3 regions of the Streptomyces sp. NPDC001663 genome follow, and region 2 is predicted to be linked to each of the others. Evidence: riboswitches for the same ligand, from Rfam matches in the RefSeq annotation. Region 2 holds a riboswitch; each other region holds the start of a gene.

Region 1 (9,403 bases), on a different contig from region 2:
TCCGCGTCGACTTCACCGAGACCGAACTCGTCGAACTGACGACGACCGTGGCGGTGTACAACATGGTGTCCCGTTTCCCGGTCGCCCTCGACGTCGGCGAGCACTCCGGGTTCGTCGGCGGCAACGGCCACCTCAACGGAAAGGCCGGCCGGGGGAGTTGGCGTCCCCGGCCGGCCTCTGCCGTCGTGCGAGTGGCGGGTTACCGGCGGGCCGCGCGGCGGCGCCGTGTCACCAGGACCGCGCCCGCGCCGATGCCCACGGCCGCGGTCGCCGCGCCCGCGATCGGCAGGACGGAGCCGGAGCCGGTGCTGGCGAGGTCGCCGCTGTCGGAGGCGGACTGGGCGGAGGTGCCGCCCGTCGACGAGTTGCCCCCGGTGGAGGTGCCGCCCGTGGAGCCCGAGCCGCCGGTGGAGGATGTCGAGCCGTCACCGCCCGAAGTGCCGGAACCGCCCGTCGAGCCGCCGCTGCCGGCGACGTCGAGCGTGATGGCGGCCGTGTCGTTGGCCTTGTCGGTGTCGAACGGCCGGGCGGCACCGGCGAGGCTCACCGAGCCCTTGGCGCCCGACACCGCCTTGTCGATCCTCAGCTTGAAGGTGTACGACTGCTCGTCGCCCTCGTCCGCCCAGGACTGGTAGGTGCCGCACTCATAGCTTCCGGTGGCGAGCTTGTGGCAGTAGTCGAGCCCCTTGGTCACCGTCGTACCGGCGGGGATCCCGATCCTTACCTTGGTCACCGGGATGTCCCCGTCCCGCAGTACCCAGGCCGGTCCGGCATTGGTGAACCTCACCGTCACGGGGACCGTGTCGCCGACCTTGCCCTTCAGGTCGGCTCCCGTCACCTGGAAGTCGGCCGTGTTCTTCGCGGTGACCTTGACGTCGACCGCGTCCCAGTCGGGGTGCTGGCTGTAGCCGGGGTCGGCCGGGGTGGCGTCGGGCTGCTTGACCAGTTTGACCACGGGGCCGGTTCCGCGGACGGGCTCGGAAGCGCCGTCCGTGGGGGCGGGGTCGGTGGTGTCGACCACCACCCGAAGCCTGTCGTACAGCGCGCGGTCGAGTGCCTTCAGCGTCAGGGCCTTCTCGGGTGCGTAGACGGCGCCGGGTTCGACGGTCTGGTCGAACTCGCAGACCGCGTACGACTTGCTGGGCGCCTCGTCGAAGGAACCGACCTCGTAGCGAAGGCAGTTGGAGGGCAGATCGGTGTGGCTCAGTCCGCGGGTGACGGAGTACGACAGGTAGACCTTGTCGACCGAGCCGTTGCCGCTGTTGGTGAAGGCGGCCGGCACGTCGAAGGTGCTGCCGGGCTTCACCCCGTCGATCGGCGCGATGTTGCTCAGAGTCAGCACGGCTCCGGTGTCGTCATCGGCGACGGCCGGCGCGGCGCCCAGCGCCAGCAAGGCGGCGGCACCGAGGGCGCCGGCGGTCTGTCGGAGCGGACGAAGGCCGGTAGAGCTCTGGGGCATGGGGGTCCTCTGAGGTGAAGCATCGGCGTCGGTCGGACGAACTGCGGGGGAACGCGAGTTCCTCAACAACAGACAGCCTCCGACCGCGAATGGTTGCACCGGGGAATCATGTGGCGGCTGGGGTCCGGGATGCCGGTGTCCGGACGGTTGGAGTGAGCCGGTGTCCGGCCCACTGTCCGCGATGCGGGACGGCCCTCTTGACGCCGCCTCCGCCTCGATCGACACTCCAGAGGGGAATCCTAGTGAATAGGTAGGGAAACATGAGGCGCCTGGAACCGGTCACCGTCCGAGTGAGCCGTTCGCCTCTCCTTCTCACCTCCCGCCGTCACATCGACCTGCAGCGCGTCTGCAGTGCGATCAGGCTCCAGGGCTGAGCCGCGCCCATCCCGCGCCGACGGCGTCCCCCTGGGGGAGTCGTCCCCACCTGCGCGCACAGGTGAGCCCTGCTCCCTCGCCCGACGTCGCTTCCGCCGCGCGTACGTCCGCGCCCGCTCCCGGGGAGAGTCATGACCGTCACACCGCTGGCCGCCCACGCGTCCGACCGGCCCGCGCCCGCCTTCCGCGGTCGCATCGGCAGGGACGCGCGCAGTGGCCACTACGCCGTACCCGGCCGCTACCGACTCCATCTGTCCACCGCGTGTCCCGACGGCCTGCGCATCGCCGTCACCCACAGCCTGCTGGGCCTGGACGCCGCCTGTCCGGCGACCTTCCTGCCCGCCGTCCCCGACTGTCCGGAGGGCGGCCACTCGGCCCTGCGGCCGCTGTACGAGGCGAGCGCCCACCGGTACTCCGGTCCGGCCGTCGCGCCGGTGCTCAGCGACGACTGGTCCGGACGCATCGTCAGCACGCACGCCCCGGACATCATGCGCGACCTCGCCCGCCGCTTCGGCGGCGACCGCCCCTCGCCGTACCCGTGCGGCGCGGAGTCGGAGATCGAGGCCGTGGAGCGGATGTGCGCGCAGGGCATCGAACAGGCCGCGCAGAGCGCCGGATCGGCCGGCGGCGAGCAGTCGGAGCGCGCGGCGGCGCTTGAGACACTGCTCGAGACGCTGGGCGCGCTGGAGCGGTGGCTGGTCGGCCGCACATACATGATCCGCGACGAAGTCACCGCCGCGGACGTTGAGTTGTGGGTCGCACTGGTCCAACTCGACACCGTCCACCGCAACCACCTGGACGCCGGCGCGGTGCAGCGCATCGCCGACCATCCGGTGCTGTGGGCCTACGCCCGCCGACTGGCCGCCCACCCGGCCTTCGGCAGGCATCTCGACCTGGACGGCATCGCCCGGCGCCACCACGACCGTTGTCAGGGCCTGGAGGCCGCCGGCGCCGCTGTCCAGATCCTGGACTGGGCGGCCCATGTCTCCGACGGAAACGGGACCGGACCGCAGGTCAACAGGCCCTGAGTCGTTCCACACAGTGGACCGGCGTTGACATCCGTTCGGCCAGTTGTCTTAATTACGGCTCAGAACGGTCATGAGCGTCAGCGACAAGCCCTGGCTAGCTGACCGGCAACCCTCGCTCCGCGGTGGGGTGCCCCAGGTGACGACCGGACCGGATGACGTTTCGGTAAGCGCGAGGCCCACGGGCCAGAACAGTGACGGTGACACCATGTACGCAGCTCCCAGGACGGCCGCACGCCGCCCTCAGGGCTGCGTACAGCCGTACGCGAACCTGCTGAACCTGTTCGCCGCCAACCGTGCCGTCGATCTGCTCCGCGTGAACAGCGCACTGTGTACCGCACCGGGCTGTGCCCGTTGCCGGGGCTGACACCTCTCCTCAGCCTCCGCACCCCGACGAACACCCGCCCGCACGGCGTGTCGTCGTCCGCCCAGCCCCCGGTCCCGTGCATTCCAGTGCGCTGCGTCCTGTCGTGGCGTGCGGTCTTCGCGGTCCGGGGTGACCGACTCAGCCGGAGCCCACCATGAGTGAACCCCCAGGCGTCACCGTCACCGCCCCCGAGGCGCCGCCCGCCGACGCCCCGTCAAAACCCCTCGCCGCACAGCGAGTTCTGCCGCTGCGCAGGCCGGGGCGCTGGATCGCCACCGCCGTCGTGCTGGTCCTCGTGGCCCAGTTCGTGCACGGCCTGACGACCAACCCCTTCTACCAGTGGGACCGCTTCGGGTACTGGTTCCTGCGGCCGAACATCGTCGACGGCCTGCTGATCACCCTCGAAGTGACGGCCTACAGCGCCGTGTTGGGCCTCCTCGGCGGCATCGTCCTCGCCCTGGCCCGGCTGTCGAAGAGCCCGGTGCTGCGTGCCGTCAGCTGGACGTACATCTGGGCGCTGCGCTCCATCCCGCTGATCGTGGTGCTGCTCTTCCTCTACAACTTCAGTGCCCTGTACAAGACGTTGAGCGTCGGCGTCCCCTTCGGGCCGGCCTTCTTCTCCTTCGACGAGTCGAAGCTCGCCACCGACATGGTCATCGCCGTCATCGGCCTCAGCCTCAACGAGGCTGCCTACGCCGCCGAAGTCGTCCGCGGCGGCATCCTCTCCGTCGACCAGGGGCAGCACGAGGCCGCATCGGCGCTCGGCCTGCCGAGGAGCTACCAGTTCACGAAGATCGTCTTCCCGCAGGCGCTGAGGTCGATCACCCCGAACTACGTCAACCAGCTGATCGGCCTGATCAAGAGCACCTCACTGGTGTTCTACGTCTCGCTGCTCGACCTCTTCGGCACCGCGCAGTCCATGGGCGCCACCTACCCCGGCGACATCGTGCCGCTGCTGCTGGTCGCCACCGTCTGGTACCTGATCCTGACGAGCGTCGTCTCCGTCATCCAGTTCTACGTCGAGCGGTACTTCGCCCGGGGCGCCACCCGCACCCTCCCGCCGACGCCGTTGCAGAAGCTCCGCACCGGTCTCACCGACCTGCGAGCCCGCATCCGCCGGGAGGCCGCCGTATGACCGCGAAGACCCTCGAGCCCCTGGCGGATGTCGAGGCGGCCACCGTCGAGGTGCACGACGTGCATAAGTGGTACGGCGCCCACCGGGTGCTGAACGGCGTCGACCTGACGGTGCGGCCGGGCGAGGTGACCGTGATCCTCGGCCCGTCCGGCTCCGGCAAGTCCACCCTGCTGCGGGTCATCAACCACCTGGAGAAGCCGGAGATCGGCCACGTCAGCATCAACGGCGAGCTGATCGGTGTGAAGCGGCACGGCGAGCGGCTGAAGGAGCTGAGCGAGCGGGCCATCCTGACCCAGCGCGGCCGGATCGGTTTCGTCTTCCAGAACTTCAACCTCTTCCCGCACCTGACGGTCCTGGACAACGTGGCCGCCGCCCCGGTCGCCACCGGGAGGCTCGGCAAGCCCGAAGCCCAGGAACTCGCCCGCGGGCTGCTCGGCCGGGTCGGGCTCGCCGACAAGACCGGCGCCTACCCGCGGCAGCTCTCCGGCGGCCAGCAGCAGCGCGTGGCCATCGCCCGCGCCCTCGCCCTGCGCCCCGGTGTCATCCTCTTCGACGAGCCGACCTCCGCCCTCGACCCCGAACTCGTCGGTGAAGTCCTCGCCGTCATCAAGGACTTGGCGACCAGCGGCACCACCCTCGTCATCGTCACCCACGAGATCGGCTTCGCCCGCGAGATCGCCGACCGGGTCGTCTTCATCGACGGCGGAAGGATTGTCGAGCAGGGCCCGCCCTCCGAGGTCCTCGACAAGCCACAGCACGAGCGGACCAGGGACTTCCTGAGCAAGGTCCTCTGACCCGCCGCACCCCCGTCGCGACCCCACGGCGCGCCCACGACCTCCCCCCACGCCACCGCCCGCATCACCCTCTCCCAGCGACAAGGAACGGCCATGTCTACCCACTTCACCCGACGCAGCCTGATACGCGGCATCACCGCGGCGACCGCCGTCGCCACCCTCGCCACCGGGCTCGCCGCCTGCGGTGGTGACAGCGACGCCGCCACCAGCACCGACGCCGCCGCCTCCGGGAGCGTGACCGTCGGACAGCTCTCGAACGGTGCCGCCAAGGAGACCACCCTCAAGGTCGCCGAAGTGAAGTCGATCAGTGCCGAACTGCCCAAGTCCGTGAAGAGCAGCGGCAAGCTGGTGATCGGCATCGGCGCCCTGCCCTCCGGTTTCGCACCGCTGGCCTACGTCGGCAGCGACCAGAAGTCCCTGACCGGCGCCGAGCCCGACTTCGGCCGCCTGGTCGCCGCCGTTCTCGGCCTGAAGCCCGAGCTGAAGAACTTCACCTGGGAGAACCTCTTCGTCGGCATCGACAGCGGCAAGGTGAACGTGGCCTTCTCGAACGTCACCGACACCGAGGAGCGCAAGAAGAAGTACGAGTTCGCCTCCTACCGCAAGGACAACCTCGGCTTCGAGGTGCTCAAGTCCAGCAAGTGGAACTTCGACGGCAATTACGAGAGCCTCGCCGGCAAGACCGTCTCCGTGGGCGCCGGCACCAACCAGGAGAAGATCCTCCTGGAGTGGAAGAAGAAGCTCGAGAGCGAGGGCAAGAAGCTCACCGTCAAGTACTACCCGGACCGCAACGGCACCTACCTGGCACTCAACAGCGGCAAGATCGACGCCTTCTTCGGCCCCAACCCCGGTATCGCGTACCACATCACCCAGTCCGCGAACACGCCCAACCCGACGCGCAACGCGGGCACTTACTCGGGCGCCGGCGCCTCGCTGCAGGGCCTTATCGCGGCCACCGCCAAGAAGGACAGCGGTCTGGCCAAGCCGGTCGCCGACGCGATCAACTACCTGATCAAGAACGGCCAGTACGCGAAGTGGCTGAAGGCCTGGAACCTCGCCAACGAGTCCGTGGCCAAGTCCGAGGTCAACCCGCCCGGGCTGCCGCTCGACAACTCCTGACAGCCCTCTGCCGGGGACCCCGCCGCCGCCTCACGGCGGGGTCCCCACCTCGTGCCACCAGCACCGGAGCCGCCTCCCGATGTCCACCGTCAGCATCGAAGCCACCTCCTCCCACATCCTGGACAACCCCGCCTGGGCCGCCCTCACCGGCCCGCACGCCCACTTCGCCGAACGTGTCGGCCGCGCCGTCCGTTACCCGGCCGACGTGGCGCCCTTCTACGCGGTCTCCGACCTCGACGACCCGCGCGCGTGGGACGACCTGGCCACCCTCGTCGGCCCCGGCGGCACCGCATCCGTGCGCGGCGTGACCCGGGCCCCGGCCGGCTGGGAGGTCCTCCGCACCGGCCAGGGCGTCCAGCTCGTCGACACCGGTCTGCACGCGGAGCCCGACCCCGAGGCCGTACGGCTCGGCCCCGACGACGTACCCGAGATCCTCGATCTCGTCGCCCGCACCGAACCGGGCCCCTACCTGCCCCGCACCGTCGAGATGGGCACCTACCTCGGCCTCCGCCACCACGGCCGCCTGATCGCCCTGGCCGGCGAACGCCTCCACCCGCCCGGCTGGACCGAGATCAGCGCGGTGTGCACCGACCCGGATCACCGGGGCCGGGGCCTGGCCACCCGGCTGGTCCGAGCGGTCGCGGCCGGCATCAAGGAGCGCGGCGAACGCCCTTTCCTGCACGCCAGGGCCACCAACGCGAACGCGATCCGGCTGTACGAGTCGATCGGCTTCACCCTGCGCCGCCGTACGGTCTTCTCGCTCGTACGGCCAACCGGAGCCGCCGTCCTGGAAGAAACGGCATAGCCGTGCCGTTGTCCTTGTCGAAGGCGATGTATCGAGCGGAGGTCGGACACATGACACGTGTACTCCGTGCCGTCCGCCTCCACACCCGGCCCCACATCGACCTCCAGCGCGTGGCCGGCGCCCTCTGTTGCTCCTGACCCCGTTTCCTCAGCCGCCGTCAGCCCCACTTCCGCGGGCCGGTGATCTCGTACGGACCTCCAGGAAGGCACCCACGTGTCCTCAACTCCCGCTTCCCATCTGCACCTTGCCGTCGCCCTCGACGGCACCGGCTGGCACCCCGCCTCCTGGCGCGAGCAGGTCGCCCGCCCCCGGGACCTGTTCACCGCCGGATACTGGGCCGACCAGGTCGCCGAGGCCGAGCGTGGGCTGCTCGACTTCGTCACTCTCGAGGACGGGCTCGGCCTGCAGTCCTCGCACTACGGCGAGTTGGACGGCCGTACCGACCAGGTCCGCGGCCGCCTGGACGCCGTACTGATCGCATCCCGCATCGCACCCCTGACCCGGCACATAGGTCTCGTGCCGACCGTGATCACCACCCACACGGAGCCGTTCCACATCTCCAAGGCGATCGCCACCCTCGACTACGTGAGCACCGGCCGCGCGGGCCTGCGGGTGCAGATCTCCGCCCGCCCGCACGAGGCAGACCACTTCGGCCGCCGCACCTTCCCGCCGATCAGCATCGAGGAACTCCAGAGCCCCGCCGGGCAGGAACGGCTCACCGAGCACTTCGACGAGGTCGCCGACTACGTCGAGGTCCTGCGTCGGCTCTGGGACAGCTGGGAGGACGACGCCGAGATCCGGGACGTCGCCACCGGCCGCTTCATCGACCGCGACAAGCTGCACTACATCGACTTCGAGGGCCGGCACTTCAGCGTCAAGGGCCCCTCCATCACCCCGCGCCCGCCGCAGGGCCAGCCCCTCGTCACCTCCCTCGCCCACCAGACCGTCCCGTACCGGCTGGTGGCCCGCCAGGCCGACGTCGGCTACGTCACCCCGCACGACACGGAGCAGGCGCGCGCGATCGTCACCGAGATCCGCGCCGAGCAGGAGACGGCCGGGCGAGCGGGTGAACTCCTGCACGTCTTCGGTGACCTGGTGGTCTTCCTGGACGACGAGCAGAGCGCCGCAGAGGACCGGCGTGCACGCCTCGACGCCCTCGCGGGAGAGCCGTACACCAGCGATGCACGCATCTTCGCCGGTACGCCCGCCCAACTCGCCGATCTGCTGCAGGAGTTCGGGGAGGCCGGACTGAGCGGCTTCCGGCTGCGGCCCGCCGTCGCCGGGCACGACCTGCCCGCCATCACCCAGGGCCTGGTCCCCGAACTCCAGCGCCGGGGCGCCTTCCGCACCGCCTACGAGGCCGACACCCTGCGCGGCCTGCTGGGCCTGACCCGCCCCGCCAACCGCTACGCCGCCGCCACCGCCTGAGCCGGAAGGACCGCACCGACATGAGCAAGCCACTGAAGCAGATCCATCTGGCCGCGCACTTCCCGGGCGTCAACAACACCACCGTGTGGAGCGACCCGAAGGCCGGCAGCCACATCGAGTTCAGCTCCTTCGTCCACTTCGCGCAGACCGCCGAACGCGCCAAGTTCGACTTCCTGTTCCTCGCCGAGGGCCTCAGGCTGCGCGAACAGGGCGGGAAGATCTACGACTTGGACGTCGTCGGGCGCCCCGACACCTTCACGATCCTCGCTGCGCTCGCCGCCGTGACCGAGCACCTCGGCCTGACCGGCACCATCAACTCCACCTTCAACGAGCCCTACGAGGTGGCCCGCCAGTTCGCCAGCCTCGACCACCTCTCCGGCGGCCGCTCCGCCTGGAACGTCGTCACCTCCTGGGACGCCTTCACCGGCGAGAACTTCCGCCGCGGCGGCTTCCTCCCGCAGGACGAGCGCTACTCCCGCGCCAAGGAGTTCCTGGCCACGACGAACGAGCTCTTCGACTCCTGGCACGGCGACGAGATCGTGGCCGACCAGGCGACCGGCACCTTCCTGCGGGACGCCAAGGCCGGCTCCTTCGTGCACACCGGCCAACACTTCGACATCCACGGCCAGTTCAACGTCCCGCGCTCCCCGCAGGGCCGCCCGGTCATCTTCCAGGCCGGCGACTCCGACGAGGGCCGCGAGTTCGCCGCATCGAGCGCCGACGCCATCTTCAGCCGGTACGCCACCCTGGACGGCGGCCGGGCCTTCTACACCGACGTCAAGAACCGCCTCGCCAAGTACGGCCGCCGGCACGACCAGTTGCTGATCCTGCCCGCCGCGAGCTTCATCCTGGGCGACACCGACGCGGAGGCCGAGGAACTGGCCAAGGAGGTGCGC
Region 2 (9,403 bases):
GGGCCGCTCCACGCCGGTGCTCGTGCTCGTTGTCGCGGCCGCCCTCACGACGCTGGTCACGCGCAGCGTACGGGCGGCGACCCTGGTCGAGCGGGAGAAGCCGTACGTCGAGGCCGCCCGGCTGCGTGGCGAGCCGTTGTGGTCGCTGCTCGGCCGCGAGATCCTGCCCAACGTCCGCCGCACCGTGTACGTCGAGGCCACCTCCCGGCTCGGCGACGCCGTGTTCGCCGCCGCGACCCTCTCCTTCCTCGGACTCGGCCAGCCACCGGGCTCACCGGAGTGGGGCGCGGCCGTCGCCGACAACCGGGTCTGGCTGAACAACGCGCCCTGGACGGTCCTGGCGCCCGCCCTGGCGATCGTCTCGCTGGTGGTCGGCGTGGCCCTGGTCGCGGACACTTCACGGCGGGCGGCAGGAGGCGGGGCGGCATGAGTACGGACGAACAGGGGCTCGTGGTCGAGGGGTTGAGCACCGCCTACGGCTCCGCCCAGGTCCTGTACGACGTGTCGTTCACCGTCGCCCCCGGCGAGATCTTCGGTCTGGTCGGCGAGTCGGGCTGCGGCAAGTCGACCCTGGCGTACGCGCTTGCCCGCCACTTTGCGCCGGGCGGAAGGGTGCTCGGCGGTGGCGTGCGGCTGGACGGCACCGCGGTACTGGACCTAGGCGGGCGGCGGCTGCGGGAGTGGCGGGCGTCCCGGCTCGCCTTCGTGCACCAGGACGCGGCGGGTTCGCTGGACCCGACCATGCGCGTCGGCAGACAGCTGGCCGAAGTCCTGCGCGGGCGTGGCCTGTCACGCGGTGAGACCGCCGAGCGGGCCGTCGAACTCCTGCGTACAGTGCGGCTGCCCGACCCGGAGCGCCTCGCGCACCGCTATCCGCACCAGCTGTCCGGCGGCCAGCAGCAACGCGTCGTCATCGCCGCCGCGCTCGCCGCACAGCCCCGCCTCCTGATCCTCGACGAGCCGACGACGGGCCTCGACGCCTCGGTGGAGCACGAAGTGCTGGGCCTGCTCAAGGAGTTGCGAGGCCGGCTGAACGCCGCCGTGGTCTTCGTCAGCCACGACCTCGGCCTGATCGGCCGGATGTGCGACCGCGTGGGGGTGCTGTACGCGGGGCGGCTCGTGGAGACCGGGCGGGTGAGGGAGATCCTGGCCACCCCGGCCCACCCATACACCGCGGGCCTGCTGGCGGCCGTGCCGGTGCTCGGTGCGACGCGGCACGAGCGCCCGCTGCGGCCGGTGCCCGGACGGCTGCCGCTGCCGGGCGAGACCACGACGGGCTGCGCCTTCGCGCCGCGTTGCACGCTCGCCGAGGACGCCTGCCGGGAGGCCGAACCACGGCTGGACGCGGAGGCCGTGCCGGGCCGGGCGGTGCGCTGCCTGCATCCGGGGGAGGCCACGGTTCAGGACCGTCCGGCGGCGCTCGGCGAGCGGCCAAGAGAGGCGACCGCCCTGGTCGAAGTCCGGGATCTGGTACGGCGGTTCGGACCCGTCGTCGCCGTCGACCACGTCGATCTGACGATCCGCGAGAGCGAAGTCCTCGGCCTTGTGGGGGAGTCGGGCAGCGGCAAGACCACCCTCGCCCGGGCTCTCGCGGGACTCGCCCCCGACGGTGAGGGAGACCTGCGACTACGCGGCGAACCACTGCCCGCACGCCTCGCCGGACGCGACGAGCTCCAGCGCCGGCGCATCCAGATGGTCTTCCAGAACCCGGACGCCTCCCTCAACCCCAGCCACACCGTGCGCACCGTCCTGAGAAGATCGCTCGCGACGCTCGGAGATCCTTCGGCCACATCCCTCGAAGCCCTTCTGGACCGCACCCACATCGACGCCGACCTCCTGGACCGTCGCCCCGCCCAATTGTCCGGCGGGCAGAAGCAGCGCGTCTCGATCGCCCGCAGCTTCGCGGGCCGTCCCGACCTGGTGATCTGCGACGAGCCCGTGTCCGCCCTGGACGTCAGTGTGCAGGCGGCGGTGCTGGAGGTGCTGGCCGACCAGCGGGACCGCACGGGGACGTCGTACCTCTTCATCTCGCACGATCTGGCGGTCGTCGGCTATCTCGCCGACCGGATCGCGGTGATGTACCGGGGCGTGATCGTCGAGGAGGGACCCGCGGCCGACGTGCTGCGCGGGCCCTCGCACCCCTACACGGCCCTGCTCGTCGAGGCCGCTGCACGTCCCGTGGCGACCAGCCCCCCGGCCGCGGCGACACCGGGGAACGCCCGGGTACGACCGAACGGCTGCCGCTTCGCCGACCGTTGCGCGCGGCGGATCGCCGGCCTGTGCGAGGACGTGCCGCCGCCACAACGGGACCTGGGAGCCGGACACGTCGTGCGTTGCCACCTGGACCCCTCCGACCTGCCCGCCGGGATCCCCGCCACCGCGACGCTCGGCGTGGCCGATCCCCTGTGACCCCACAACCCACCCGAGCACCGGGAGCCCTCATGCCCACGACCGCGACCACGAGTACCGCCGCCGAGGAATTCGCCGACCTGCCGAACGCCCCCGTCATCCAGCGCCGTTGGGTGACCGTGGCCACCGGCGGCCACATCGGCGGCGTCTTCTGGCACACGCACAGGCCCACCGTCGTCCTGCTCCACGACGCCGGTTCCAGCGCCCGCGCCTGGGACGACGTCCTGCTGGCCCTCGACCGGCCCGCCGTCGCCCTGGACCTGCCCGGACACGGCCGCTCCAGCAGGCGCAGCCGGGGTGACTACCGTCCGCGCCGGCTGGCCGCGGCCTTGGAGGAGACGATCCGCTCCTTCGCGCCCGGTGGCGTGCCCGTCGTAGGGCTCGGGTTCGGTGCGCTGGCCGCGATCGCGCTGAAGGCCAAGTTCCCGCACAGCGCCGGACGCCTCGTCCTCGTCGACGCGCTGCCCGGCACGCTGTCACCGGGCCTGCGGCTGTGGCCGACACCCAGCCCCGAGTACACCACCCGCGACGAGGCGGCGGCCTGGCTGGAGGAGCGTGGTGCGACCGACGCCGCCCGCACGGCCGACCTGGAGACCGAGCAGGCCGCTGACGGCACCTGGTCCTGGCGCCACCACCTCGGCAGCCTGCCGCCCGACGCGCACACCGCCCTCGACGACGAGACGCTGTGGGAACAACTCGCCGCCGTCCCCGCCCCGTTGCTGATCCGCACCGAGGGCGGCCCGCTGGACGCGGTGTCCCTCGACCGCTTCCGCGCCCAGATACCCGAGGGCGACATCCTCACCGTCCACGCGCAACCGCAGGCCCTCGCGGACGTGCTGCGCCCCCTGACTCACTGAACCCACGACCGAAGGAGCACCCGCCATGTCGGACGACATCCCCGTCATCGACCTCGCCGCCGCCCTCGCCGACGACGCCCCCGAGGACCTGCTGGCCACCGTGCGCCGCGCCGCAGAGACCATCGGCATCATCCAGGTCGTCAACCATGGGGTCCCCACCGAGGTGATCGCCGGGTTCAACGACGGCTTCCGCCGCGTCCTCGACCTGCCCCGCGAGCAGAAGGAGCAGCTGGCCAGCCCCACCGGACACCCCTACCGCGGCTGGCGGCAGTGGCCCGACGACTTCGGGCGCCTGGAACTCGAACGCTTCAGCATCGCCCAGTACGACGACACGGACGCGGCCGAGGCCGCCGGGCTCTCCCCGGAACACGCCACCCTCTACGCACACGCCAACGTGTGGCCGCCGCAGGAGCCCGGCCTGCGTACCGCGACACACCGCTACCACGACGCGTTCGTGGACGTCGCGCGTCGCGTCCTCGGCCTGTACGCGCGCGTGCTGGACGTGCCCGCCGAGACCTTCCCGCTCGGCGACGACGTCTACACGACACTGGTCGTCAACAACTACCCGAAGTGGCCGCACGAAGGCGCATCGGACGAGGAGAAGCTCCTCCTCCTGGAACACGCCGACAGTTCCGCGATCACCGTGCTCCACCAGGAGGGCGACTACGCCGGCCTGCAGGGCCAGCGCGCCGACGGCACCTGGATCCCCGTACCGATCAGGCCGGACGCCCTCCAGGTGTTCACCGGCACCCTGTTGACCAACTGGACGGAGGGCAGGCTGCGCCCCGGACGGCACCGTGTGGTGGCCGGCGGCTCAGTGACGCGCCGTTCGTCCGCGGTGTTCGTCCACCCGAGCCTGGACACGGTCGTGGAACCGCTGCCGGCCTTCGCCGACCCGGACGGCTCCGACTTCGAACCCGTCTCGGTGTGGGAGCGGGCCAGCGGCAACGTCGAGGAGTACCTGCGGGTGTTCGGCCGCCCCGAGCAGCTCGCGGCCTGGCGGGAGAATCGCCCCTACGTCGCCGAAGTCACCGCGTGAACCAGCCGAAGGAGAACCGCTCATGACCGCATTCCCCACCGCGCAGGCCGTACGGACCACCCCCGAGGGGCTTCTGTGGGAGCCGAGCGAGCGCTGGGTGCGCGGCCGCAAGGGCGAGGTGACGGTCGTCGACAGCCGACACCCCGTCCTTGTCTGGGAGCCGGGTGTTCCCGTCCCGCTGTACGCGTTCCCGCGTGCGGAGATACGCGAGGAGCTCCTTCGCCCCGCGAAGAACCCGCCCACCGGCACGCACACCGGATCGCAGATCTTCTACGACGTCGAAGTCGAGGGCGAGTTGCTGGAGAACGCCGCCTGGACCTTCCCGGCCGCCGACCTGGCCGGCCACATCGCCTTCGAGTGGTTCCGGCGCGTCGGGCGGGGACTGGACCACTGGTATGAGGAGGAGGAAGAGATCTTCATCCACCCCCGTGACCCGCACAAGCGGGTAGACGCCATCCCCAGCAGCCGTCACCTCGTGGTCGAGATCGACGGCACGGTCGTTGCGGACACCCGACGCCCGGTCCTGCTCTTCGAGACCGGCCTGCCCACCCGCTACTACATCCCGCGCGAGGACGTCCGCCTCGACCTTTTCGAAGCCACCGACCACCACACCGGCTGCCCTTACAAGGGCACCGCCGAGTACTGGTCGTGGCGCGGTGAGGCCGACGTCCCGCCCCACCTCGTCTGGAGTTACCCCGACCCGCTGCCCGCGGTCGGCGCCATCCAGGGGCTCCTCGCCTTCTACAACGAGGCGGTCGACATCACCCTCGACGGCGAACAGGTGGAGCGCCCCGTCACCCACTTCACCAAGACGCTTTCGGAGCAACAGCGCACATGACGGGAAACGACCGTCGCTTCCGTCTCAACGGACTGCGCCCGGAGAACGGGGACGAAGTGGGCTGGCCCGGCTCGCCGGGCTGGACGGCGTGGCAACGCTCGTCGGCGACGTGTTCTCCGTCAAGTTCGAAGTGTCGAGCTGAGTTTGGCTGAAGAGGATCGAAGGGGTTGGTTTCCCGCTGGCGTGATGGCGGCCGGGCGCCCGTGAGCAGCGGCTGGGACTCAGATGTGTGACCCGGCCCGACGGGGCTTGAATTCGTGCGATGGTGACACATGGTCAACGAGGTGAGCTTCGAGCCCGATCTGTACCGCGGTACCGCTGGTTACTACGACCGGTTCCGGCTCCCCTATCCCGAGGCCATGATCACCAACCTCGCACGCCTGGCAGCTTTGTCGGGGCACGGACGCCTGCTCGACCTTGCATGCGGCACCGGCCAGCTCGCTTTCCCCCTGCGCGACCGGTTCACTGAGGTATGGGCCGTGGACGCCGAACCCGACATGACCGAGGTGGTCCGCGCCAAGGCGATCGCCGCCGGCGCAGCCCACATCCGGACGATCACTGCCAGCGCCGAGGAGTTGCGCGCGGAGCCGGACAGCTTCGAACTGATCGTCATCGGCAATGCCTTCCACCGGCTCGGCCGCGCTCCGGTTGCCCAGCGTGCCTACGCCTGGCTCAAGCCCGGCGGCTACCTCGCGCTGTGCTGGTCGACAGGCCCATGGACAGGCCCCCAGGCCTGGCAGCGGGCGCTCGACAGCATGCTGCGCAAATGGCAGGACGCCCTCGGCGCGTCCGGCCGCGTTCCGCCCGGTTGGGAGCGGGCACGGCAGCAAGACCCTGACCGCGAAGTATTGTCCCGTGCCGGGTTCGAGCTCTCCGGGCGCCACGAGTTCTCTGTCGAGCACCACTGGACGATCCGTGAACTCGCCGGGTACGTCCGGTCGACATCGTTCCTGCCGCCTTCGGTGCTCGCGTATCGCGCTGCCGAGTTCGACGCCGACCTCACCGCCGAACTCAGCCGCCACGCGGCCGGTGGCCGCCTCACCGAAATGGTCAGCTTCGCCTACGAACTGGTTCGCAAGCCAACTCCCGCGTGACTGCTCAGCCAGAGTGGTCACCGGATGGGCACAGGGGCGGCGGTCCCCTCATACCTCGACCGCGTTGCGGCTATGTGTGAGCAGGACAAGCAGGCGGCTGTGGAGGCCAAGAGGTGGCGGTGTGGGGAACGATCTGAGCACAGGAGGGCAGCAACGGTCGCGCCTGCGCAGCTCATCCCGCCAGGGCGAACTCTTGACGCCGAGAGAATTGTCGATCTACGGTGAGCGCGAGCTACGAGTTCCGGTGATCAAGCCCTGGCTGGCCGGACGGCAACCCTCGACGCAGCGGGGTGCCCCAGGTGAAGGCTCGGCGGATTTCCCTGTTCTGCAAGTGCGTTTCCTTCGGCCCGTGAGCCGACGACACCCCCAGGAGGACGGCGTGGCAAGTGGCCTCGTGCTGTGCTCCCGACGCCATGTGGATCTGCTGCTGGTCTGCAGCTGTCTCTGTCAGAACTGACTGAGCCGTCGGCCGCACGCGTGCCGACGCTGCGGCAACTCCCCTTTTCCTTCACCTTCCACGCGACACCGCACGCCGTCCGGCAGGGCCGGCCCGGCGCGGCTGCTTCGCGTACCCACCCATGCGGAAGCAGAGACCAGCCATGGCACAGCACATCCCGCCGAGACCGCTCCGCTCCGGCCTCGGCGCCCTTTCCCTCGGCACGGCGTTCGTGGTGGCCCTGACCGGCTGCACCAGCACCAAGGACGGCGGTGACGCGGCCCCCACCAAGGCACTGACCATCGGCACGACGGACCAGGTGACCAGCCTTGACCCGGCGGGCGCCTGGGACGCGGGTTCCGGCACCATCGAGAGCGAGGTGTATTCGACCCTGCTCAGCGTGAAGAACGGCTCCACGGAGGCTTCCCCGGATCTGGCCACGGGCATCAAGCTGACCGGGCCCAAGGAGTACACGGTCACACTCAAGAAGGGTCTGAAGTTCGCCAACGGGCACCAACTGACGTCCTCCGACGTCAAGTTCAGCTTCGATCGCACGCTGAAGATCGCCGACGAGAACGGCCCGTCGTCGCTCCTGTACAACCTCGCCTCGGTCGCCGCCCCGACCCCGACCACCGTCGTCTTCACCCTCAAGTCGGCCAACGACACGCTGTTCCCACAGGTGTTGTCCACGGCGGCCGGCTACATCGTAGACGAGCAGCTCTTCCCGGCCGACAAGATCCTCGACGACAAGTCGATCGTCGCGGGCAAGCCCTGGAGCGGACCGTACGGCGTCACGAGTTACGACAAGAACTCGCTGGTCTCCTTCACCGCCAACAGCGCCTACCAGGGCCAGCAAGGCACCCCGAAGACCAAGAACGTCCAGCTCAAGTACTACACGGACGCCAGCAATCTGAAGCTCGACGTCCAGCAGGGCAGCATCGACGCCGTCTACCGCACCCTCACCACCGCCGACCTCGACGACCTGGCCAAGAAGAAGGACATCAAGGTCCACACCGGTTCCGGCAACGGCATCCGCTACATCGTCTTCGACTTCACCACCCAGCCATACGGCACGAAGACGAAGAACGCCGACAAGGCGAAGGCGCTGGCCGTGCGGCAGGCGGTCGCCGACTCCGTCGACCGGGCCCAACTCGCCCAGCAGGTCTACAAGAAGAGCTACCAGCCGCTCTACAGCACCGTGCCCGACGGCCTCACCGGCGCCGCCCCCTCCTTCAAGTCCCTCTACGGCGACAAGAAGGGCGGCCCCGACAAAGCGGCGGCCGCTGCGAAGCTGAAGGCGGCGAAGGTGAGCACCCCGGTCACCCTCAACCTCCAGTACAACAGCGACCACTACGGCTCGTCCTCGGCGGACGAGTACGCGCTGATCAAGACCCAGCTGGAGGCCACCGGCCTGTTCAAGGTGAACCTGCAGTCGACCGAGTGGACCCAGTACGGCAAGGACCGCATCAAGCACCTGTACCCGCTCTACCAGCTCGGCTGGTACGCCGACTACCTCGACGCGGACAACTACCTCTCGCCCTTCTACGCGTCCAACAGCTGGGTCGCCAACGGCTACGACGACCCCGCCGTCCGCGCGCTGATCAAGCAGGAGGAGACCGAGACCGACGCGGCCCAGCGGACCGAACTGCTCAAGCAGGCGCAGGACAAGGCCGCCGCGCAGGTGCCGGTGCTGCCGCTGCTGCAGGGGTCCACGGCGATCGTCACCCGTACCGACGTCAGCGGAGTGCCGGACGAGCTGAACAGCGCGTACCAGTTCCGCTGGGCGGGGCTCTCGAAGAAGTGAGCGCCCTGACCCAGGACACCCCTGGCGCCGTCACCGCTCCGGTCGACGGCGCCGCCGGGTACGGACTCGCCCGCTACCTGGTGATCCGCTTCCTCCTCATCATCCCCACCGTGTTCATCCTGGTCAGCCTGGTCTTCTTCCTGATGCGCGCCACCGGCGACCCGATCAGCGCCGCCTTCGGCGACCGGCTCACCCCGGACCAGCTTCAGGCCAAGCTGCACCAGGCGGGCTACGACCGGCCGTTGTTCACCCAGTACCTGGACTATCTGAAGTCCCTGGCCACCGGGGACTTCGGCCACACGGTCACCGACAACCAGCCGGTGACCCACGTGCTGGGCACGTATGGCGCCGCCACCGTAGAACTCGCCTTCTACGCCCTGCTCGTGGCCCTGATCGTGGGCGTCCCGCTGGGCATGGTGGCGGCCTCGTACCGGGACCGCGCGCCCGACGCGGCCCTGCGGCTGTTCGCCGTCCTCACCTACGCCACCCCCGTGTTCTTCGTCGGCCTGTTGCTGAAGCTGGTTCTCGCCATCCAGCTCGGCTGGCTGCCCGCCTCGGGCCGGGCGAGCACCGACGTCCAGCTCTTCCTCCAGGACCAGACCAGCACGACGGGGCTCTACTTCGTCGACGCCCTGCGCAGCGGTAGCGGGGCGGCGGTGGCCGATGTCCTGAAACACGCCGTACTGCCGGGCCTGGCACTGGGATTGCTCGTCGCGGGCATTCTTCTGCGCCTGGTCCGCACGAACCTGATCGGCACACTGAACGCCGACTACGTCGAGGCCGCGCGCTCCCGTGGCGTCGCACCCTTCCGCCTGGTCACCCGGCACGCCACCCGGCCCGCGCTGATCCCCGTCGTCACCGTCCTCGGCCTCCAGGTCGCGGGTCTCCTCGGCGGAGCGGTGCTGACGGAGACAACCTTCGAGTGG
Region 3 (9,403 bases), on a different contig from region 2:
CCGCGCCGCTTTGCGCGTGGCCTCCAGGGCGGCCTCCGCCTCCCCGAGCCGCGCCTTCAGCCGCCGGGTCTCGCTCTCGGCGGCGGACACCTGGGCCTGCCCGTCGGTGCGTACGGCCTCGATCTCGGCCTGGGTCTTGCGCAGGGCCGCCTCGCCCCGCTTGACGTCGCTGAGGGCCGCACGCAGCTTGCGGTGCAGCGAGTCGGCCTCCTTCTTGGCGGCCTCCAGCTCGGCGCGCAGCTGCTCGGTGTCGGCCCGGGTCTGCTCACGGGCCCGGTCGAGCTCCTCGCGCAGCCGCTCCAGCTCGGCCCGGCTCTCCTCGTCGGCGCGCTCGGCATCGGCCCGCTGGGCCTCCTCGCCGGCCGCGGTCACGAGCTTCACCCAGCCCGTGGGGCGCAGAACATAGGCCGCGGCCGCCACGTCGAGCGGATCCGCGGCCGGGGGCGGCGAGCCGGAGTCGAGGGCGCCGGCGAGCTCCGACTGGGCCTCTCTGAGCTTCTCCCCGATGCGCTGCCTGAACAGCGGATCGGTCTCCAGCGCGGCCGCCATGGCGTTACCGGCGAACTTGGCCCGACGGTTCGGGGCGAACCGGGCGTACTGCCTGAGCTGGGCGGGCAGTTCGGCGACGGTCAGCCCGCCGAACCCGTCCGAGACGATCTGTACGACTCTGCGGCGCACTCCGTCGGGCAGCGGACGGTCGAGCACCTCGGCGGCGCCGTCGCCCGGCCCCCCGCCTGTGGTCTCCACCATCCGTCACACCCCAATACCTGTGGGGCCGCTCCGCTCAGGAGTCGGCGCCCGGCCTGTCCACGAGTTCCACCTGATCCACGGCGTTGCACCAGCGGCAGCGCACCGACTCGATGGTCTCACTGACCACCTCGCGCTCCTCGACCTTCGGCTCGCCGGCCAGATCGAGATGGATGTACTCGACGACCTTCGACGAGCGGGTCACGTCGAAGCGCGTGAGGTTGCCGCAGAGGGTGCAGCGCCACCGCGTCGTGGCGGTCGGGAGGGGAACCGTCATCGTGACCGTGCTCTTTCCTTCTAGTGTCCGTGACGCGCCAGCTTCCCTGGGCGTGTGGCTCGTAACCCTACGGCCTGGCGGGGACTCGCCGCCCGTCCGTCCACGGCGGCGAGGCGGTCTGTGCGAGTGCGTCCCGTTACGTCATGCTCTGTGTTCATGATCAGCAACTGGAGCGGGACGGTCGGCAGAACTTTCAGGACGCCCCGCAGGCCGTCCGCACCGGTGACGTACGGCCTGATCGCCCTGTGCTGCCTGATCTTCCTGGCCGGCCCGGCAGCGGGCCTCAATCCGGCCTACGGCTCCGGCGACGCGCTGCTCGCCGCCCAGCGCGCCTATTTCCACCGTTGGGGCGTGGTCCCGGCCGAGCTGTTCGAGGGCTCCCCCAGGGCCGCCCTGACCCCGGCCACGGCCCTGTTCGTCCACGGCAGCTGGGTACACCTGCTCGGCAACATGCTCTTCCTCTACGTCTTCGGGGTGATGACCGAGGAACGGATGGGCCGCGTGCAGTTCACGCTCTTCTACGTCGGCTGCGGCTATCTCGCGCTGCTGGGGTACGCAGCGGCCAACGCCGCGTCCGAGCAGTCCCTGGTGGGCGCGTCGGGGGCGATCTCCGGGGTCCTCGGTGCGTTTCTGTACCTGTTCCCCGGCGCCAGGGTGACCAGTCTCCTGCCGTTCCTCTTCTTCCTCCCGCTGCGCTTCCCGGCCTGGGTGGTCCTGCCGTTCTGGGCGGCCCTGCAGTGGCTGGCGGCGCAGCGGGCGGCACAGGGGCCGGGGGTGGCGTATCTGGCGCACCTGGTGGGCTTCGGGCTGGGCTTCACCTTCGCCTGGGTGCGCTTCGGCCGTACGACTAGAGTGAAGTCCGCCCCAGCTCCGGCCCCCGAGGGAGAGAACCAGCCGTGATCACCGCGATCGTCCTCATCAAGACCAGCGTGGACCGGATCCCCGAGATCGCGGAACGGATCGCTGCGCTGGAGTCGGTGAGCGAGGTCTTTTCCGTCACCGGTACGTACGACCTGATCGCCATGGTGCGTGTGAAGCAGCACGAGGATCTGGCGGAGGTCATTCCGGGCAGCATCAGCAAGATCCCAGGCGTGGAGGCGACGGACACGCACGTGGCGTTCCGTACGTACTCGCAGCACGACCTGGAGGCGGCGTTCGCGATCGGTCTGGACGGCTAGGCGCCGATGTCGAGGGCGGCGACTCCCTCGGCGGTCGCCACGTAGGCGCGTGTGCCGTGGAGTACGGGGCTGTGGACGCCGCCGTCCGGCTCGGGGTCGCCGAAGGACAGTTTCCGGCGCTGCTTGCCGTTGCGGTCCACCGCGTACAGGGCGCCGCCCAGACAGACGTAGACGGTGTTCCCGACGACCGTGGGGTCGCTGTGGTCCGATCCGTCTCCCGAGCCGTCGAAGGTCCACCGCGTCTTCCCGTCCGAGGGGTCGAGTGCCGCGAGCCGGCCCTGGTCGGTGGTGACCGCGAGGTCGCCGAGGCGTACGGAGGTGAAGTACCGTCCGCCGCCCGCTTCGTCGTTGCCGGTGCTCCACACGGTCGTACCGCTGAGGTTGATGCCGTGCAGGGGGTAGTCACCGCTGGATCCCACCAGCAGCCTGCGCCCGACCAGTGTGGGCCGCCCGGTGTCGCCCCCGGTCGGGGCCGACCAGCGCAGATTCCCGTCCTTCACGTCGAGCGCGTTCACGACGTCCCCGAAGGTGCCGACGTAGGCCACACCGCCCGCCACCGTCGGCTCGCTGGTGGGCCCGAAGACGGTCTGCTGGTACCAGGCGACGTCGCCGGCGGCTGTGTAGGCCCGTACGCCACCCGCGTCCGCCGTGCCGCTCGCGACCAGCACCAGGTCACCGGCGGCCACGGGGAACTGACTGCCGACGGGTCCGGCGATCTTCTTCGTCCAGCGGATCCGCCCGTCCGGCCCGACCGCGCACAGCTTCGACGCCCCCTCGCCCTCGTTCTCCAGCAGGCAGTAGGCCCCGTCGGCGGTGGCCAGCGGCGGCATCACCGGCCCGCCCAGATCGGTGGCCCACAGCTTCTTCCCGGCGGGGGACACGGCGTGCAGCGCGCCGTCCGCGCCCCCGACGTACAGGATGTCGCCGGCGGGTGACAGCGCGACGCACGCCCCGTGCCGCCCGCCCGCCCGGCCGCCGAGCCCGCCGACGCCGTACGTCCAGCTCACCCCCGGGGGCAGGGTCCCGGTCGCCGACCGGGACGTGGACACGGACACCTCGGGCGACACCCCGGAGCCCTCCGCCCGGTCCCCGCCGTCCCGGTCCCGCAGCCACAGCCACCCACCGGTCCCGGCTCCCGCAGCGACCACGCCCCCGCCCACCAGCACCCTCAACAACCCCCGGCGGGAAGGACGTCCGACGCCCGCGGCGGCGCTGTCGGTCACGTCCATGACGGTCATCGGGGCCACACCATCGGCCCGGCTCACCCGCCCACCGACCGCCGCGGACCCGACCGGCACATCCGGCGCATCCATCCGAGCAACGCGCTCGCGAGGGTTCTCCGGCCCACCGGCCGCGGCGTCCGTCGTCCCCGGCGGAGCCACGCCGTCGGCCCGGCTCAGCCGCCCACCGGCCGCCTCGGCCCGGATCTCCGCGTCCGGCGACGCCGTCATCGGGTCCGCACCGCCCGGGTTCCCCCGCCCACCGGCCGCGGCGTCCAGGTTCTCCCGCCCACCGGCCGCGGCATCCGTCGTCCCCGGCGGAGCTACGTCGTCGACCTGGTTCTCCCCCTCCCCGGTCAGCGCGGGGCGGGCCGTCGCATCGGTGACGGTCATCGGAGCGACGTACTCGACCCGGCTCTCGCGCTCGCCCGAGTCCCGTTCCGGAAGCCAACGGTCGGCTTCCGGAACGGGATCGGGCGTGGTCGCCGCCCGGGTCGCGTACCAGCCCGGCCGCAGGCCTTCGCGCAGGGATTCGGCGGTGTGACCGGCGGCCTCGACCACCCGGGCCGGAGTCGGCCGGTCGGCGGGTTGCTCGCGCAGGCAGGCCTCCACCAGCTCGCGCAGGCCGTCGGGCACTCCGGAGAGATCGAAGTCGCGGGTCAGGATGCGGAGCAGGATCACCGAGTCCTGGCCCTCACCGAAGGGCTCCCGGCCGGCGGCGGCATGGGCGAGGACCGCGCCCAGGGAGAAGACGTCGCTGGGCGGGCCGACCTCGGCGCCGTTGCGGATCTGCTCCGGCGAGACGTACCCCACCGAGCCGACGACCGCGCCGGTGTTGGTCAGCGCGGTCGCCTCCAGGGCTCGTACGATCCCGAAGTCGATGACTCTCGGGCCGTCCGGCGAGAGCAGGATGTTGGAGGGCTTCAGGTCCCGGTGGACCATCCCCTTGGCGTGGATCGCGGTGAGCGCCTCGCCGAGGGCGCCCGCCAGGAGCCGTACCGCCTGCTCGGGCAGCGCGCCGTGGTCGAGGACGGCGTCGCGCAGATTCGGCCCCTCGACGAACTCCGTGGCCATCCACGGCCGTTCGGCCTCGGTGTCCGCGTCCACCACCCGGGCGGTGTAGGTGCCCGTCCCGCCGATGGTCTGCGCGGCCCGTACCTCCTGACGGAACCGGGCCCGGAAGGTGCGGTCCTCCGCGTGTTCGGCCCGCACCACCTTCACGGCCAGCCGTGGACCCCCGCGGCCCTCCGCGAGGTACACCTCGCCCATCCCGCCCGCGCCGAGTCTGCCCAGCACCTCGTACGGCCCGATCCACCGCGGATCGTTCGCGCGCAGCGCCTCCACCCGTGCTCCCCCCGTCCAGCGTCCGGCTGACGAAGGGGAGCGTATACGTCAGACGACGTACGTCGGGTCAGACCGCCGGCACGCAGCGGCCGTCCTCGGTCCGGTACTGCCACTTCGCGCCAATCGTCACCAGCTCCTTGACTGCGGTGACGAAGCGCTCGACGTGCTCGTCGGGGGTGCCGGCGCCGAAGCTGACGCGGATCGCGTTGAGGGACTTCTCGCCCGGGGCGGCCTCGGGGGCGCCGCACTCGCCCTGGGTCTGCGGGTCGCTGCCCAGGAGGGTGCGGACCAGCGGGTGGGCGCAGAAGAGGCCGTCGCGGACGCCGATGCCGTACTCGGCGGAGAGGGCGGCGGCGAAGTGGGAGCTGTTCCAGCCCTCGACGACGAAGGAGATCACGCCGACCCGCGGGGCGTCGTCGCCGAAGAGGGAGAGGATCCGGATCTCCGGGACCTCGGCCAGGCCCGCCCGCACCTTCTCGATCAGGTACTGCTCGCGGGCGACCAGGGTGTCGAAGCCGGCCTCGGTCAGCGCCTTGCAGGCCGACGCGATGGAGTAGGCGCCGATCACGTTCGGCGAGCCCGCCTCGTGCCGGGCGGCGCTGTCGTGCCACTCCACGTCCACGCCGCCGTCCTCGCGCCGGGTGACCTTGCGGCTGGCGCCGCCGCCCGCGAGGTAGGGGTCGGCCGCCTGCAGCCAGTCGGCGCGGCCGGCCAGGACGCCGGAGCCGAAGGGCGCGTACAGCTTGTGGCCGGAGAAGGCGACCCAATCGACGTCGAGGTCCTGGACGGAGAGCGGGTGGTGCGGGGCCAGTTGGGCGGCGTCCAGAACGATGCGGGCGCCGTGCGCGTGGGCCGCGGCGGCGAGTTCGCGGACCGGCCACAGCTCGCCGGTGACGTTCGAGGCGCCGGTGACGCAGACCAGGGCCGGGCCGAACGGGTCGCGGTCGGCGAGGGCGCGCTCCAGGGTCTCGACGGCCTGCTGCGGAGTGCGCGGGGCGTTGAGGTAGGTGACCCGGGCGTCCTTCCAGGGCAGCAGCGAGGCGTGGTGCTCGGTCTCGAAGACGAAGACCTGGCAGTCGGCGGGGAGCGCGGCGGCGAGGAGGTTCAGGGAGTCCGTGGTCGAGCGGGTGAAGATCAGCTGGTCGTCGGCGCGGCAGTCCAGGAACTCGGCGACCGTCCTGCGGGCGTTCTCGAACAGGTCGGTGGAGAGCTGCGAGAGGTAGCCGGCGCCGCGGTGGACGCTGCCGTAGTACGGGGCGTAGGCCGCCACGTCGTCCCAGACGCGCTGCAGGGCCGGGGCGCTGGCCGCGTAGTCGAGCGCGGCGTAGGTGACTTCGCCGCCCGTGACGAGCGGGACGGTGACATCCCTGCCCAGAACGGGCAGCGGAGCACAAATGGCGGTGGCGGCGGCAGCGGTGGAGACAGACATGGCGAACTCCTGTGAGGGGTAAGCGGAATCGCCGTACCGGACGGTGCGTCGACGGCACGGGAGAAGGTGAAAGGGGTATGCGGAGGCGGGGCTCGACGCCCTATCGCATTCGCTTGCTCACAGAAGACTCCCTCGAACGACCAGGACCCCTGGTTTCGAGAGGGGCCCGCGCTTGCCGTAGACCTCGCTGCCTACGGCCTGGTCTTCACCCGGGGCACCCCGCCACGGACGGAGGGTTGCCGGACAGTCGGCCGGGGCCTCATGACTGTCACTCATGACCTGGAAAGGAACGTACGTGAAGTGATCGCGGTCCCGCAACCCGTGTCCGAATTACGGGACCGCAGCGCCTGTCGGCTACTTGTTGCTGGCCGCCACCCAGCGCTCCAGCACCCGCTTCGCCGACCCGGAGTCGATCGACTCCGCCGCCTTCTCCATGCCGGCGCGGATCTGCTCGGCCAGGGTGCCGGGGCCCGGGTCGAGGGCCACCAGGGCCGCCGCCGAGTTCAGGAGTACGGCGTCGCGGACGGGGCCCTTCTCGCCGTCCAGGAGGCGGCGGGCGACCTCGGCGTTGTACGCCGGGTCGGCACCCCGCAGCGCCTCCACCGGGACCAGCTCGATGCCCACGTCCCGCGGGTCGAACGACTCCTCGGTGACCTTGCCGTCGCGGACGATCCACACCCGGGAGGTGGACGTGGTCGTCAGCTCGTCGAAGCCGTCGTCACCGCGGAAGACCAGGGAGGAGTTGCCGCGCTCGGCGAGGACGCCGGCGATGAGCGGCGCCAGACGCGGGTCGGCGACACCCACCGCCTGGGCCTTCACCTTGGCCGGGTTGGTCAGCGGGCCCAGGGCGTTGAAGGTCGTCCGGATGCCCAACTGCCCACGGGCGGCGGCCACATGACGCAGCGCCGGGTGGAACTTGACGGCGAAGCAGAAGGTGATCCCGGCTTCCTCGGCGACCTCCGCCACCCGCTTCGGCGTCAGCTCCAGATTGACGCCCAGCTTCTCCAGGACGTCCGAGGCACCCGAAGCCGAGGAAGCGGCCCGGTTGCCGTGCTTGACGACCTTCGCGCCCGTGCCGGCGATGACGATCGACGACATCGTGGAGATGTTCACCGTCTTCGCGCCGTCGCCACCCGTCCCGACGATGTCCACGGTCCGTCCGGGCACCTCGATCACGTTCGCGTGCTCGTACATCGTCCGGACCAGGCCGGTGATCTCCTCGACGGTCTCGCCCTTGGCCCGCAGGGCCACCGCGAACCCGGCGATCTGGGCGTCGGTCGCCTCGCCGCGCATGATCAGGTCCATCGCCCAGGCGGTGTCGTCGGCGGTGAGGTCGTGGCCGTCCAGCAGGCCGTTCAGCAGCCTGGGCCAGGAACGGCCCGCCGCGGTGTCGCCTCCAGCGGGGGTCACAGCGCTCATACGGCCGCTCCTGGGTGTCGTAGAGGAAAGTGCGCATCCCACATGCGCATCCCCACCCTATCCAGCTCAGGGGCATGGAGAAGGGCCCCGTCCGAACACCGGACGGGGCCCTTCTGGTGCGCGTGGCGAGCGCAGCGATCAGTGGTGGCCGTGGCCGCTCGTGATCTCCTTGTACTCCTCGACGGTCGGCTTCGGGATCTGGGACTCCTCGCCGTAGTACGCCTCGCTGAGCTTGGCGCGCAGCTTCTCGGCGCCCTTCACCTTGCGCTCGACGCCGTTCTCGTCGACCGTCGGGCCGATCTCGAGCGGCTTGTACTGCTCGTGCGCCGTGAGGGTGTGCAGCGCGTCCTGGCTGAGCGGCTCGTGCACCTCGATGAACTCACCGTGCGGCAGGCGCTTGATGATGCCCGACTCGCGGCCGTGCAGCACCTTGTCCTTGTCCCGGCGCTGCAGGCCGAGGCAGATCCGCTTGGTGGCGATGAACGTGAGCACCGGCACGATGAAGAACGCGCAGCGGACGAACCAGGTGATCGAGTTGATCGACAGGTGGAAGTGGGTCGCCCAGAGGTCGTTGCCACCACCGACGAGCAGCACGAAGTACCAGGAGATCCACGCCGCACCGAAGGCGGTACGCGTCGGGGCGTTGCGCGGGCGGTCCAGGATGTGGTGCTCGCGCCGGTCGCCGGTGACCCAGGACTCGATGAACGGGTAGACCGCGATCGAGACCAGGACCAGCGGGAAGATCACCAGCGGGATGAACACACCCAGGACGAGCGTGTGGCCCCACAGGTTGATCTCCCAGCCCGGCATGACACGGATCAGGCCCTCGGAGAAGCCCATGTACCAGTCGGGCTGGGCGCCGGTCGACACCTGGTCCGGACGGTAGGGGCCCATGGCCCAGATCGGGTTGATCGAGGCGATCGCCGCGATGGCCGCGATGACACCGAAGACCAGGAAGAAGAAGCCGCCGGCCTTCGCCATGTACACCGGCAGCAGGGGCATGCCGACGACGTTGTTGTTCGTCTTTCCGGGGCCCGCGAACTGCGTGTGCTTGTGGTAGAAGACCAGGATCAGGTGGCCGACCACCAGGCCGAGCATGATGCCCGGCAGCAGCAGGATGTGGATCGAGTAGAAGCGGGCCACGAAGTCGCCGCCCGGGAACTCTCCGCCGAAGAGGAAGAACGACAGGTACGTGCCGACGATCGGCACGGACAGGACCGCGCCCTCCATGAAGCGGACACCGGTGCCGGAGAGCAGGTCGTCCGGGAGCGAGTAACCGGTGAAGCCGGTGAACATGCCCAGGACGAACAGCAGGAAGCCGAACAGCCAGTTGACCTCACGCGGCTTGCGGAACGCACCCGTGAAGAACACGCGCATCATGTGCACGAACATGCCGGCGAGGAAGATCAGCGCCGCCCAGTGGTGGATCTGCCGGATCAGCAGACCACCGCGCACATCGAAGGAGATGTGCATGGTCGAGTTGAACGCCTCGGACATCAGCTGTCCCTGCAGCGGGACGTAGCTGCCGTGGTACTCCACCTCGTTCATCGACGGGTGGAAGAACAGCGTCAGGTACACACCCGTGAGGATGATGATGATGAAGCTGTAGAGGCAGACCTCGCCCAACATGAACGACCAGTGGTCGGGGAAGATCTTGCGCATGTTGGACTTGGCCAGGGAGTAGATCCCCAGTCGGCCGTCGGCCCAGTCGGCGACGCGCTCGCCGGCGGGCGCCTTGCCGCGGCGTGCGGCATTGTTCCCGTTGGTCTCGTTGGTGCTCATCCGCGCT

The links. A riboswitch is a leader RNA that binds a small molecule or an ion and turns the genes downstream of it on or off. The one in region 2 is predicted to bind S-adenosylmethionine.
Region 1: another riboswitch for S-adenosylmethionine. It lies ahead of ACFY1L_RS01160 (amino acid ABC transporter permease); the one in region 2 lies ahead of ACFY1L_RS46530 (ABC transporter substrate-binding protein).
Region 3: another riboswitch for S-adenosylmethionine. It lies ahead of ACFY1L_RS26360 (aminotransferase class V-fold PLP-dependent enzyme); the one in region 2 lies ahead of ACFY1L_RS46530 (ABC transporter substrate-binding protein).

What each region holds. Positions count from the first base shown of each region.
Region 1 covers NZ_JBIAUR010000001.1:238,677-248,079, reverse strand. The annotation lists gene ACFY1L_RS01175 (hypothetical protein) at 200-1,459, opposite strand; gene ACFY1L_RS01170 (putative leader peptide) at 1,720-1,833, shown strand; gene ACFY1L_RS01165 (glutathione S-transferase C-terminal domain-containing protein) at 1,966-2,862, shown strand; SAM riboswitch class IV at 2,929-3,038, shown strand; gene ACFY1L_RS01160 (amino acid ABC transporter permease) at 3,381-4,361, shown strand; gene ACFY1L_RS01155 (amino acid ABC transporter ATP-binding protein) at 4,358-5,155, shown strand; gene ACFY1L_RS01150 (ABC transporter substrate-binding protein) at 5,249-6,274, shown strand; gene ACFY1L_RS01145 (GNAT family N-acetyltransferase) at 6,354-7,079, shown strand; gene ACFY1L_RS01140 (putative leader peptide) at 7,106-7,216, shown strand; gene ACFY1L_RS01135 (LLM class flavin-dependent oxidoreductase) at 7,293-8,507, shown strand; gene ACFY1L_RS01130 (NtaA/DmoA family FMN-dependent monooxygenase) at 8,528-9,403, shown strand, end outside.
Region 2 covers NZ_JBIAUR010000021.1:74,021-83,423, reverse strand. The annotation lists gene ACFY1L_RS46560 (ABC transporter permease) at 1-430, shown strand, start outside; gene ACFY1L_RS46555 (dipeptide ABC transporter ATP-binding protein) at 427-2,409, shown strand; gene ACFY1L_RS46550 (alpha/beta fold hydrolase) at 2,442-3,266, shown strand; gene ACFY1L_RS46545 (2-oxoglutarate and iron-dependent oxygenase domain-containing protein) at 3,292-4,305, shown strand; gene ACFY1L_RS46540 (DUF427 domain-containing protein) at 4,328-5,143, shown strand; gene ACFY1L_RS46535 (class I SAM-dependent DNA methyltransferase) at 5,416-6,237, shown strand; SAM riboswitch class IV at 6,468-6,577, shown strand; gene ACFY1L_RS46530 (ABC transporter substrate-binding protein) at 6,837-8,477, shown strand; gene ACFY1L_RS46525 (ABC transporter permease) at 8,474-9,403, shown strand, end outside.
Region 3 covers NZ_JBIAUR010000008.1:253,779-263,181, forward strand. The annotation lists gene ACFY1L_RS26335 (NYN domain-containing protein) at 1-750, opposite strand, end outside; gene ACFY1L_RS26340 (hypothetical protein) at 785-1,024, opposite strand; gene ACFY1L_RS26345 (rhomboid family intramembrane serine protease) at 1,181-1,924, shown strand; gene ACFY1L_RS26350 (Lrp/AsnC family transcriptional regulator) at 1,921-2,202, shown strand; gene ACFY1L_RS26355 (PQQ-binding-like beta-propeller repeat protein) at 2,199-4,766, opposite strand; gene ACFY1L_RS26360 (aminotransferase class V-fold PLP-dependent enzyme) at 4,834-6,195, opposite strand; SAM riboswitch class IV at 6,359-6,475, opposite strand; gene trpD (anthranilate phosphoribosyltransferase) at 6,550-7,614, opposite strand; gene ACFY1L_RS26370 (cytochrome bc complex cytochrome b subunit) at 7,753-9,396, opposite strand; gene ACFY1L_RS26375 (Rieske 2Fe-2S domain-containing protein) at 9,393-9,403, opposite strand, start outside.